Linked DNA regions of Geothrix sp. 21YS21S-2. The protein of the gene in region 2 binds, or shares a complex with, the protein of the main gene of each other region. Links are inferred from orthologs where the notes say so. Each region holds a gene or a part of one and is shown on either strand. Other genes may lie near its edges. The genes, in order: sbcB and RAH40_RS15660.

What was found.
Region 1: the proteins of RAH40_RS15660 (region 2) and sbcB are in contact, whole or in part, in a crystal structure (PDB 3C94), measured with the Escherichia coli proteins. The link is inferred for Geothrix sp. 21YS21S-2 from one-to-one orthologs.

Annotation. Positions count from the first base shown.
Region 1 is NZ_CP132910.1:2,676,617-2,682,417, reverse strand. The notes cover bases 547-3,503. They hold sbcB (exodeoxyribonuclease I), read right to left. Parts: upstream 2,767-3,503; coding sequence 1,327-2,766; downstream 547-1,326. Other genes in these bases: RAH40_RS11745 (YceI family protein), read right to left, coding at 2,840-3,451; RAH40_RS11755 (translation factor GTPase family protein), read right to left, coding at 547-1,292. In the rest of the region: more of RAH40_RS11755, read right to left, coding at 1-546; RAH40_RS11740 (MarR family winged helix-turn-helix transcriptional regulator), read left to right, coding at 3,585-4,043; RAH40_RS11735 (hypothetical protein), read left to right, coding at 4,105-4,239; RAH40_RS11730 (hypothetical protein), read right to left, coding at 4,296-4,904. UniProt on the Escherichia coli protein: Degrades single-stranded DNA (ssDNA) in a highly processive manner.
Region 2 is NZ_CP132910.1:3,544,767-3,551,448, forward strand. Bases 1,662-4,595 are described here. They hold RAH40_RS15660 (single-stranded DNA-binding protein), read left to right. Parts: upstream 1,662-2,870; coding sequence 2,871-3,320; downstream 3,321-4,595. Other genes in these bases: hrpB (ATP-dependent helicase HrpB), read right to left, coding at 1,662-2,046; RAH40_RS15655 (gamma-glutamyl-gamma-aminobutyrate hydrolase family protein), read right to left, coding at 2,043-2,771. In the rest of the region: more of hrpB, read right to left, coding at 1-1,661; RAH40_RS15665 (bifunctional 2-polyprenyl-6-hydroxyphenol methylase/3-demethylubiquinol 3-O-methyltransferase UbiG), read right to left, coding at 4,688-5,587; RAH40_RS15670 (glucose-1-phosphate adenylyltransferase), read right to left, coding at 5,656-6,682. UniProt on the Escherichia coli protein: Plays an important role in DNA replication, recombination and repair. Binds to ssDNA and to an array of partner proteins to recruit them to their sites of action during DNA metabolism. Acts as a sliding platform that migrates on DNA via reptation.

The DNA.
Region 1 (5,801 bases), 870 kb from region 2 along the record:
GCCCTGGCGGGGGTTTCGCGGTAGATGACCGAAGGCGCGCCGAACCGGGCCTCCAGCCCGAACCGGGACGCCAGGAGGCTCGTGAGCACCTCCATCTGGATGACGCCCATGATGCGCAGGTGCAGCTCCCGTTCATCCCGGAGCCACTGCAGCTCCAGCATCGGGTCCTCGTCCGCGAGTTCCTTCAGGGCCGCCACCAGCCGGGGGAAGTCCGCCTCCTGGCCGGCGAAGGCCTGCACGGTCAGGAGCGGCACGGCCATGGCGCAGCCCTCCGGCACCCCGGCCGGGTCGCCCAGGACATCCCCGATGCGGGCCTGGAGGCCGCAGACCGAGCCGATGTCCCCCGCCTGGAGCAGGCCCGCGTCCTCGTGGCGCTGGGCCCGGACGCGGCGGATCTGCGTGATCTTCTCCTGGGTCCCCTGGGTGGCGTTGGCCACGGCGTCCCGGTTCCTCATCTCCCCGCTGAAGAGGCGCACGTAGGCGATCCGGCCCATGGTCTTGTCGTGCTCCAGCTTGAACACCAGCCCCGACACCGGCCCGTCCACGTCCCCGGCGGGGGGCGGCAGGCAGTCCACGGCCGCGTCCAGGAGCTCTTCCACGCCCAGCCCCTTCAGGGCCGAGCCGAACAGCACCGGGTAGAGGCTACCCGCCCGGGCCAGGGCCGCCATGCGCGCCCTCAGCAGGGCGGGGGAAACCGGGCGCCCCTCGGCCCAGGGGTCGAGGATGGCCTCGTCCAGCTCCGCCACCCGTTCCACGGTCTGCGGCCAGTCCTCCCCGGGGTGCAGGGGCAGGGCCATGGGCGAGAGCCGCCGCTGGACCTGGGCCAGGACCCCCGCGGGGTCCGCCCCCATGCGGTCGGTCTTGTTGATGAAGACGACCGTGGGGATGCCCATGCGGCGCAGGGCCTTCCAGAGGACCGCCGTCTGCGCCTGGACCCCTTCCACCGCCGAAAGGACCAGCACCGCCCCGTCCAGGACCCGCAGCGACCGCTCCACCTCCGCCCCGAAGTCCACGTGCCCGGGCGTGTCGATGAGGTTGACCTCCACGTCCCGCCAGGTAAAGGTGGTGACCGCGGACCGCACCGAGATGCCCCGCTCCCGCTCCACGTCCATCCAGTCGGTGTGGGCGGTGCCCCGGTCCACGCTCCCCAGGGCCCGGATGCTGCCGCTGTGGAAGAGCATCTGCTCGGTGAGGGTGGTCTTGCCCGCATCCACGTGGGCGAGGACGCCGAAGGTGCGGATGGCGCGCCCCCGGGGGCAGGGCGGAAGGGAGGGGCGGGGCGCTTCGGGCATGGGACCATTCCACCACACCCGCGAGGCGCCTTCGTCACCGTTCGGAGGGAACCTCGGCCGGGAGGCAGTCCTCGAGTTCCTGCCAGAGGGCCGTCCGTTCCGGATGGCTCTTCCGGAACCCCGCAAGGACTTCCCGGAAGCGGTCCAGGCCCAGCAGGCTCTCCAGGGGCGGATGCTCCAGCCGGTTCCGGCAATGGGCCGCCCAGCGTTCCGCCTCCGCCGGGGTGAGCAGCTCGGGCCAGTTGCGGGCCCGGTAGCGGAAGAAGAGCTCCGGGAGCCGGGGATCCTTGAACACGGGCCTGAGCCTGCCCAGCTCCGCGGGGGCCGACAGATGGATCCGGTCCATCCACGCGCGGTCGGCATCGGAAAAGAAGCCTCCGTAGATGGAGAAATCCGGGTCGGCGGAGCCGGGGCCCGCGAACGCTGAGCCGCTGGCCTCGACCAGCCGGGCCCGGAAGGCCGTCTGCGCCTGCAGGGCGGCGCCCCGGGCCTCCAGGCCGGGCAGGTCGAGGCCATGGCGTTCGGCCACCGCCGGCGTCAGCAGGCGCAGGTCCCGCACGATGACCGGGCACTTGTTGGTGTGCAGGGTCTTCACGCCCGGGCGCTCCCAGCCGCGCGAGGCCAGGTCCTCCGCCTTCGCGAACATCCGCTCCCGGAGGGCCGGCACGTCCAGGTCCAGGAACGGCTCGAAGGGGACCCGCAGGTCCCAGAGCACGATCTCGTTGGGACGGTCCGGCTGGTCCCCCACGGGCCAGACGAGGGAGAAGGACCCCTGGGCCGCCTTGAACATGCCCGAGACGTGGATGAGGGCCTGGGGATGGGCGGGATCGGCCTGGGCGCGCACCCACTGCTTGCCGCGCGCCTTGAGGGCGAAGTCCCAGAGCCTGGGCTGGGCCGCCTTCAGCCTGCGGGCCAGGGCGAGCGTGGCCCGCACATCGGCCAGGGCGGTGTGGGCCTCCCCGTGGGGAATCCCGTTGGCACGGGTGAGGTCCCCCAGCCGGAAGGACGGCGTGCCGTCCTCCTGGTCCGGCCAGACGATCCCTTCGGGGCGGAAGGCCCGGGCCAGGCGGAGGACGTCCAGGAGATCCCAGCGGCTGTTGCCGTTCTTCCACTCCCGGGCGTAGGGATCCAGCAGGTTCCTGAACAGGGTGGAGCGGGTGACCTCGTCGTCGAAGCGCAGGCTGTTGTAGCCGACGGTGCAGGTCCCGGGCCGGGCCATCTCCGTGTGGATGGCGGTGATGAAGTCCGCCTCCCGCAGCCCCAGGCGCCCCACGGCCCCGGGTCCGATCCCCGTGAGCAGGCAGGCCTCGGGCTGGGGCAGGTAGTCCGGCGAGAGGCGGCACCAGATCTCCAGCGGTTCCCCCACCTCCCTGAGGTCCAGGTCGGTGCGCAGTCCGGCGAATTGCGCCGGCCGATCCGCCCGGGGATCGACTCCGAAGGTCTCGTAGTCGTGCCAATAGAACGTGGGGTCCATGGGCGTGCCTCCGGAGCGGGGGGGAAGGCCTAACTTTAGCGCGCGAGCCCCCCGTCCGGTGCAGGTCCGGCGCTCACGGCGCCTCCTGCTTGATCGCTTCCACCGCCAGGGAGATCTCCACCTCCTCGCCCAGCACCGTTCCGCCCAGGTCGAGGGGGAGGTTCCAGTTCATGCCGAAGTCCTTGCGGTTCACTTTCACGGTGCCCTCGAACCCCGCCCGGGTGTCCTTGAAGGGCGTACGCACCGCCCCCAGGCTCATCGCCGCGAGGGTGACGGGCCGGGTGATGCCCTTGATCGTGAGGTCCCCGGTGACCTCCAGGCGCCCCTGGCCGCGGTCCACCACCCGGGTGCTGCGGAAGGTGATGAGGGGGTGGCGCTCGGCATCGAAGAAATCCGCGCTGCGCAAGTGGTTGTCCCGGGCCTCCAGCCGGGTGTCCACGCTGGCGGCCTGGATCGTTACGGCCACCGAGGACCGGGAGAGGTCCTGGCCGTCCACCTCCAGGGTCCCCTCGAAGACCCGGAACTCCCCCGGCACCCGGGTCACCAGGTGGCGCACGCGGAAGCCCACCTGGGAGTGGGTGGGGTCGATCCGGTAGAGGTCCCTGGCAAACGCCGGGTCCGGGGAGGCGAGCAACAAAGCGGTGCCGAGCACGGAGCTCAGGGTGGGATGGCTGAGGTTGGTCATGGGCGTCTCCTTTTTACGCGTTTCAACGCGCAATACAATATGAGTTGAAACTCATGAGTTGCAACCCGTATTTTGGAATTTTTTGCTACACTGCTCCCCGGAGGCGCCCATGGACCTGCGGGAGGAGTTGCGGATGTCCCGTCCCCCGGCCGAGGGGGAGGACGTGATCCTCGCCGTGCTCCTCACCCGGGAGTTCCTGGGCCGGTTCCTGGAGAACCGGGTCTTCGCGGAGTTCCAGCTTTCGGACCCCCAGTACAACCTCCTGCGGATCCTCCGGGGCGGACCCGAGGGCGGCTACCTTGTGCAGGACATCCGGCGCCGGATGCTCTACCGGTTCGCGGACGTGTCGCGCCTGGCGATCCGCCTGGAGGCCCAGGGCCTGGTCCGGCGCCGGGAGGACCCCGGGGACCGGCGCGGGGTGCGGGTCTCCATCACGGACGAAGGCCGGGCCCTCACCGAACGGGTGGGGGCCGTGGAGGCCCAGGCCGTGCGGGAGGTGGCCCGGGTCTTCGACGCCGGGGAGCGCGCCGCGCTCCTGGGCCTCCTGGACCGCCTGAGGGACGCCCTCCGGAGCGAGGCCGACCGGGGGTGATGGGGCAGGGCGCCGGGGAGGATTCCGGCCTGGGTCCGGCCCTTCCGTCAAGGGCCCCTGCATGGGTGCAGTCACTCTCCCCTACGCTCATCCGGCGCGGGATCTGCGGGAGGTCCTGGGCGCCGCCAGGCTGCCCAGGCCCAATGATCTGGGCGGGACGCGCCTCGCGCCTTCAAACGCCATGGTCCCGCCGTAGGGGCCAACGGTTTGAACAGGCCTACCGCGACGCGGGCATCCAGGTCCCTCGCGCGCTCAGGGACCCGGGTTCGGGTTGTTGGGCAGCGACGGAATCGCGCTCAAGTACTCGTAGATCGCAGCCAGATCGCGATCGGACTTCTTGCCGAAGGCCGGCCACGGCATGACTTGAAGAAGCTTTGGCCGATTCGACGCCGGGGTCCAATCCGGATCGACGCCGGTTCGCATCAGGTTCACGAATTCGCTGAGGCTCAAGCCGGCCGGGCGCCCCGTGTTGTCCGGCGTCAGGTTGGCCGAGGTGAATGGCCCGAACTGCTGACCTCCCGACAGGTACTGCGCGCTGTTCACGACCTCTGGCTGACCGGCGAAGGGGTTGCCGCCGGGCATATACGTCGGATGCGTATGGCAGTCGATGCAGCCACCGGTGTTCACGATGTAGCTGCCCAGGCCGACCAGGGCATGGTTGCGGCCCCGCATATCGAGCGTCACGCCCTTCGGAACCATGGCGAAGCCGCGCCTGACCAGACTCTCCTCCCTTTCCCCGCCTTCATGGTCCGATGCCGAGGTATAAACCCCAAGGCCGGCCGCCAAGGCCATGGCCAGCCCGACGCGCACGGATGTGCGATTGAGGCCAGAAAGGAACGAAAATCGTGGGCTTTGGGTCATCACATTCTCCTCTGCATGGGTTCACGGACTGAAAGGATCGCCCACCTACAGCAGGCGTGCGGCAGGTTGAATATAGGCAGTTCCGTTGGCATTGCAAAATAATGATTATTTGATGACACACTAGTCGTTTATTTCACGCGCCAGGATCACCCGCAATGCGATTCATGTCCTCATGCGGTATGGGACGGTGCGATTGCAAGGCACCATGAAAAAGCCATTTTGCACCCTCTGCGGGGCCCGCTTCGATCCCTGGCCGAGCGGCTCCTGCCGATGCTGGGAACTCGGCAAACGCCGGAGGTGGAATCAGGACGTGAAGACGGTCCACAAGTCCATCGCTGGTGACGTCCAAGGAAGCCAGCGCCGGCTGTGGGAACCTGGGAACCCCGACCCTTATTCCAGGATCCTTCTCCCTTGCGAAAGGTGCCTCGCAACAGCTGATCCACGTCCGGGACGGCAAGGGCGGCAAGGACCGGATGGTGCCGATGGGGCCAAGCTCTATGGACGATCTTGCAATCGTGAAGTCTTCATTTTACAAGGACATCGCCCAAACCCCAGTCCTACTGGCACAGGTCGTGCCGCGGTCGGTTTTTTTGATGGTACGTTGTAATGAAGTAACTACTTTGGCGTGCCAATGCTCGTCTTCATGGTGGCGACCGCACGAAGTGATTGCTCTAGTGGGCCAAGCCTGGCGTTTCATTACATCCATTACAGGTGTGAACCGTTTGAAATTGTGATGATGTGATGACGATCCTGGCAGGCGGTAAGGACTGGTTGCTATGAGTGCAAAGAAGAAGGCCTTGGAATCGTTTGGTTCCAAGGCCTTCTTTTTGGTCGGGGCGATAGGATTCTAACCTACGACCCTCTGCTCCCAAATTTGGCCTCCGACTATTTTTCAGG
Region 2 (6,682 bases):
CTTCAGGCTGGCGAGGCCCTCGCAGGCGCCGGTGAGCAGCACCTCGCGCAGACCGGTCTCGTCCGGGATGGCCAGGTCGGGGCGCAGCCTCGCCAGGAAGGCCAGGCGGGGCAGAAGGCCTTCCAGGGGGGCCGCGCCCGTGGCGGCCCGGGCCAGCACCTGGGCCGCGCCGGGGTGGCCGGGAGGCGCGGGGCGCCGGCTCTCCATGAGGAGCAGGTCCTCGAACCAGAGGCGGGAATAGAGGTCAACGCGGCCCGTGCCCCCGTTGAAGGCCAGTTCCTCGGTGTCGCGGATGGCGTCCGGGAACGCGTCCAGGAGCCAGTCCGGCTCCAGGCGCGAGGCGGCCTGGACCTGGATCTGCCCGCCCACGCCGTCGGCCTCCAGGGCCAGGATCCACCCCGCCCGGCGCACCCGGCACTGGGGCGCGAGGCGCGCGCCGCCCCCGCCCACCAGGGTGCAGGTGCCGTTGCCGCCCACCCGGGCGATGCGGTCGGGGTAGGCCGCAACCATGGCGCGCAGGAGCCCCTCCTCGTCCTCCTCCAGGGCGCCGCCGCCCAGGGCCCTGAAGGCCAGCCGCGCCTGGCGCAGGGCCGCAGGATCCGTGCCCGCAGGCTCCAGGTAATGGTCGATGCGGGCGAGGACATCGGAATCCAGCGCATGGCCCTGGGGGGCGCCTCGGGGGGCCAGGTCCTTGCGGGCGACCAGGTCCCCGGTTTCCAGGAGCACGGCCGCGAGCCTTGCGAGGTTGGGGATGCCGGCGTCCTCGCCGGCGGTCACCAGGCGCGCCAGGCGGGGGTGGAGGGGCAACCGCGCCATGCGCCGGCCCAGGGCCGAGATCCGACCGTCCTCCATGGCCCCCAGGCTCTCCAGGAGCTTGCCGCCGGCCTCCAGGGCCTTTGCCGGGGGCGCCTGGAACCACTCCAGGCCGGCGCCGATGTCCAGGTCGGCCAGGGCCAGAAGCGGTTCGGCCAGATCCGTGCGAAGGAGCTCGGCGGCATCGAAGGGAGGCCGGGCATTGAACTCGGCCAGGGAGAAGAGCCGCAGGCAGACCCCGGGCCCGGTGCGCCCGGCCCGCCCCGCGCGCTGCACGCAGCGGGCCTGGCTGATGCGGACGGTGCGCAGCCCCGGCAGGCCCGACCAGGGGGAGTGGAAGGCCTCCCGCCCCAGGCCCGAGTCCACCACGGCACCCACCCCCTCCAAGGTCACGGAGCTTTCGGCCACGTTGGTGCTGAGGATGACCTTGAATCGCTCGCTGGGGGACACCGCCTCCTGCTGCGCATCGAACGGGAGGCTCCCGTGCAGGGGCAGAAGCCGCAGCCCGTGGGTCTCGGCGGTCCGGGCGCAGCTGCGCAGGCAGCGGCGGATTTCGCCGGCGCCGGGGAGGAACACCAGGGTGTGGCCCTTGAGGCCCTCCCGGTAGAGCCGGTCCACGGCACCCGCCACCTGGTCCTCCAGGGGGGCGGACTCGGGCCGCTGCTGGTGCCGGATCTCCACGGGCCACTGGCGCCCGGGGCAGGCCAGGGCGGGGGCCTCCAGGAAGGCCGAGATGGGCCCGGGGTCCAGGGTGGCGCTCATCACCCCCAGCCGCAGGTCCGGGCGCGCCCCCTTCCGCAGCCGGCGCAGGAGGGTGATGGCCAGGTCCGTCTGCAGGTGGCGTTCGTGGAACTCGTCCAGGAGGACCGTGGAGATGCCGCGCAGGGCGGGGTCGTCCTGGAGCCTGCGCAGCAGCAGCCCCTCGGTGACGAAGCGCACGCGGGTGGCGCGGGAGACCTTCTGCTCGAAGCGCACCGCGTAGCCCACGGCGCCGCCCAGCGGCTCCCCCAGTTCCGCGGCCACCCGGGCCGCGGCGAGGCGCGCCGCCAGGCGCCTTGGCTCCAGCACCCAGCACTCGCCTTCGGCGAGCATCCCCGCATCAAGCAGGGCCCGGGGCACGCGCGTGGTCTTGCCCGCGCCGGGCTCCGCCCCAAGAACCAGGCAGCCCCGGTCGCGCAGCGCCTCGACGATCGCCGGGAGGAAGGGGTCGATGGGCAGGGGGGAAAGGGTCAAGACCGCTCCCGGAGCGCCTCGGCGAAGCCCCGGAAGATCCCCAGGGCGCTCAGTGCCGCCGGATGGTCCATGGCAACCAGGTTCTCGGGATGCCACTGGACCGCCACCACCCACCGGGAGGTGTCGGCGGCCTCGAGGCCCTCAACCAGGGGCCGCCCGTCCCTGGCGGTGCCGTGCCAGGCCACCGCCCGAAGGCCCGGGGCCAGGCGGCCCACGGCCTGATGGTGCCGGCTGTTGACCTCCACCGCTTCGGCCCCCACCAGCGCGCGCAGCCGGGAGGCGGGGTCCACGATCACCCAGTGGGCGAGTTCGGGAGGGAGGCTGGAGGAACCCAGGCAGTGACGCTCCGGCCCGCAGCCGTAGTGATCCGGGATGTCCTGCACGAGGCTGCCCCCCAGGGCCACGTTGAGCAGCTGCTCCCCTCGGCAGATGCCCAGGATGGGCAGGCCCAGGTCCCAGGCCCGGCGGGCCAGGGGGATCTCCAGGGCGTCCCGTTCAGGGTCCGGCTCGGCCTCGGGGTGCACGGCCTCCTCCGGATCCCAGTTGGCGGGGTGGATGTCGTCCCCGCCGGTGAGGAGCACCCCCCGGAAGCCCTCCAGGGGGGGGACCGGGTCCCCGGGGCCCACAAGGAGGATCTCCCCCTCCCAGCCCCCCGCCCGGACCGCCGGAACGTAATGTCGGCCCGCGGATGACTTGTCTCGGCAGGTTATGAGAAGGCTTGACACGAAAACTCCCGCTATCATCATTGTCACCCTACCACCAGCTCAGACGGACTGAGGCATTCGGTGAGGCGGAGAGCTCCGCCACCTACAAGGAGGAAGAACATGTCCGGATCGTTGAACAAAGTGATGCTGATCGGAAACCTGGGCCGGGATCCCGAGCTCAAGATGACCCCGTCGGGCCAGGCCCTGGCGCGCTTCTCCGTGGCCACCACCGAGACCTGGAAGAACCCCCAGGGTGAGAAGCAGACCAAGACGGAGTGGCACAACATCGTGGTTTGGGGCAAGCAGGCGGAGATCGCCGAGAAGTACCTGCGCAAGGGCAAGCAGGTCCTCATCGAGGGCCGCATCCAGTACCGTGAGTACACCGACCAGGCGGGCGTCAAGAAGACGGCCTGCGACATCCGTTGCGACAACTTCGTGATGCTCGGCCGGCTTGAGGAAGGCGGCGGCCGGCCCTCCGGCGGCGGCGGCGCCGACGAGTACGAGCCCACCGGTGCGCCCGCTCCCGCTTCGGGCGGCGGTCAGGTCTACGACGACGACATCCCGTTCTGAGGGGTGCCGGAGCCGACCGTGTAGCTTGATTTGAAAAAAGCCCATAGGAATATGGGCTTTTTTCATGATTGAAGCCTCGAGTCCAGGCTGGGGTCGCCCTACCATCCCGGGAACCATCGGGCACTCCCGGACATTGGGTAACGATGGAAGTGCCCCGATGATGCGGTCGTTCTTTCTCTTGATGGCGCTCCTGGCGGCGGCGGGCCTCCACGCCCAGACGCAGGGGGCTGCCCCAGCTTCGGTGGCGCCAGGTGCAGGGATGGAGTTCTGGACCGGCCGGCCCCGGTGTGGTGCCAATTGCATGAACGGAAGCCCTCCATCCAGGGCCTATTTCAAGGAAGCCCGCAGGCAGGGCATCCAATGGCTCCGCTTGGCCTACGACAAATGGAAACCAGCCAGACGTGATTTCCTGCTGGGAGACGCCAGCCGGTACGAGGGACTGGTGGCGGCCGATCTGAAAACGCTCAAAGCCACCCTCGATCGCGCCCATGCGGAAGGGATCAAGGTCGTGGTGGTGCCCCTCTCCCTGCCCGGGATGCGCTGGAGCCAGAACAACGGCGCCCGATTCGACGGACGGATCTGGCGGGACAAGGAAGGGTGGAGACAATCGGCGAGGTTCTGGGGCGACCTCGCCAAGGAGCTGAAGGGCCACCCGGCCGTGGCAGGGTACAACCTGGTCAACGAACCCGCCCCTGAACGGGAGGGCGGCGCAGCGGAAGATGCTTCGCCGGAGGAACTGAAAGCGTGGTACGCCACCGTGAAAGGGTCCGCCTGCGATCTTCCCGGGTTCTACAAGCTGGTCCTGGCCGCCGTCCGGAGGGTTGACCCTGACATGCCTGTGCTGCTGGATTCGGGGTGGTACGCACGGGCCACGGGTTTCACGTACTGGCCGGATCCGGTGGGTGATCAAAAGACGCTCTACGCCTTCCACATGTATGAACCCTACCCTTGGTCCAGTCCGGCGAATTTCCGGCGGGCCGAACCGTGGGTATACCCCGGCCCGGTTCCTTCCGTTTCCGGGCGGGAGCAGGAATGGGATCGGGCGGCGATAGCCCGTTTTCTGCAGCCGGCCTACGACTGGGCCAGGGAACAGGGGATCCCGGCCCATCGCATTGTGGTCGGCGAATTCGGTTGCCACCGGCTCTCGCCGGGGTGCGCCACCTATCTGGAGGACGTGCTCTCGGTGGTGGAAGGGCAGGGGTCCCACTGGGCCTTCTACGCGTTCCGGGAAGACACGTATGACGGTTTCGGCTACGAATTGGGCACCTGGAAGGCCCCTTGGGCCTTCTGGCAGGCCCAGAAAAAAGGCCGGCCCTGGAAATGGGAGCGGACCACGACGTCTCTCTATGAACCCATCGCCCGCCGCCTCAAGGCCGAAAGGGAAAGGCCCTCGCGCCCGGCACCTTCCTGCAGTAGAAACGGATCGTGTTCCCCATGGGCAGCGCCAGGCTCATCGCGGACACCAGGAAGGCCAGGGGACCAAGAAGCGTCCCCAGGAGGAGGTGCAGCCAGGTCCAGGGGCTTCGGCGCAGGGAGATGCCCGCGGGGTTGCCCATGAGGGCCCGGTACAGCCGGCTGGGTTCGCCCGGGAGGAGGTTGAGCCAGTTCTGGAGGGTCGTGAACGCCGAATATTCCAGGGAATACCAGGTCCGCTCCTCGACCCTGAAGCCGCAATGCTCCACCAGTCCGGCCAGGGCCGCAGGCGTGAGGAAATGGAGGTGGTGTGGGTAGTCGAAGCACAGGTTGCGGCGTCCCAGGAGCCTGAATCCCCAGGTGCGGAAGTTGGGGACCTCCACCACCAGGAGTCCCCCGTCGGCAAGGAGATCCCGGGCACAGGCCAGGTAGGCCCTGGGGTTCGCGAGGTGCTCGAGCACATGGAAGAACGTGATCACATTGAAGGAGGCCGGTTCCAGGCCAAGGTCCGGCAGCTCCCCCACGGCGACATCAATGTTCCTGAGGCGCCGCGCCGCCTCGGCCGCGGTGCGGGACACCTGGGTGCCCTTCACCGTCCAGCCTTTCGCCTTGAAGAGGGCCAGCAGGTCCCCGCGGCCGCAGCCCACGTCCAGGATGGAGTTCCCGCCCCCGCACCTTGCCGCGACGGCCCGGTACCTTGAGGACTTCAGGCCCACCACCAGGGCCTCCGCCAGACCCAGGAACCGGCCGCCGGAGTCCTCCTGGTAGTAGTCCTCCTGGTAGAGTTCCGCCTGCGCCGCGGGTTCGGGCAGGGGATCCAGGCTGGCGCCACCACAGGCCCGGCACCGGACCACGGCGGGCTCGCCGGGCCTCCACGGTTCCAGGGGTCCTCCTCCACAGAATGCGCAGGCCACGGCTCGTCTCAGGCCTCCGGCCCGATGCGCGTCCCCGCGCACAGGACGGTGTTCTTGGGCACCACGACGATGCCGTCCTGGACCACGTAGTCGCCCGCGTCCAGCTCCGTGCCGCGGGGGAAGGGCCTGATGACCACGCCCGCGCCGATGCTCACGTTCTTGTCCAGGATGGCGCCCTCGATGTGGCAGTCGGGGCCGATGCCCAGGGGCACCTCCTTGTGGAGGCGCTGGTAGTAGTCGGCGCCCATGACGATGCTGTCCAGGATGCGGGTGCCGGGGCCGATCTGGCTGCGCACGCCGATGATGGAGTGGGTGATCTCGCCGCCGCCCTCGATGACGCAGCCCTCGCAGAGCAGCACGTCCTTGAGCTTGGTGTCCGAGCAGATGGAGCCGGGCAGGAACCGGGAGTGGGTGTAGATGGGGTGGTGGGCGTCGTAGAGGTTGAACTCGGGGTTGGGGCGGGTCAGCTCGAGGTTGACGTCGTAGAAGGAGCGGATGGTCCCGATGTCCTGCCAGTAGCCGTCGAAGTCGAAGCCGGAGACGTTCATGCGGCTGATGGCGAAGGGGATGACGTGGTGGCCGAAGTCGTCGAAGTCCGGGTGGCTGGTGAGGAGGTCCACCAGCACCTCGGTCTTGAAGAGGTAGATGCCCATGGAGCCCAGGAAGGGGCGCTCCGGGTCGTCCCGGCTGACCATGGCCTCCTGGGCCTCGGGCGTCTTGGGCTTCTCCACGAAGTTGACGATCCTGCCGTCCGGGGTGCGCTTGAGGAGCCCGAAGCGGTCCGCCTCGTCCTTGGCCACGGGCTGCACGGCCACGGTGATGTCGGCGCCCTTGGCGATGTGGTGGGCCACCATGGGGGCGTAGTCCATGCGGTAGAGGTGGTCCCCGGCGAGGATGAGCACGTGCTCGGTGCCCACCACCTGGATCTGGAACAGCTGCTTGCGGATGGCGTCGGCGGTGCCCTGGTACCAGCCTTCGCTGGTGGGGGTCTGCTCCGCGGCCAGCACCTGCACCCAGCCGGTGTGGAACACGTCG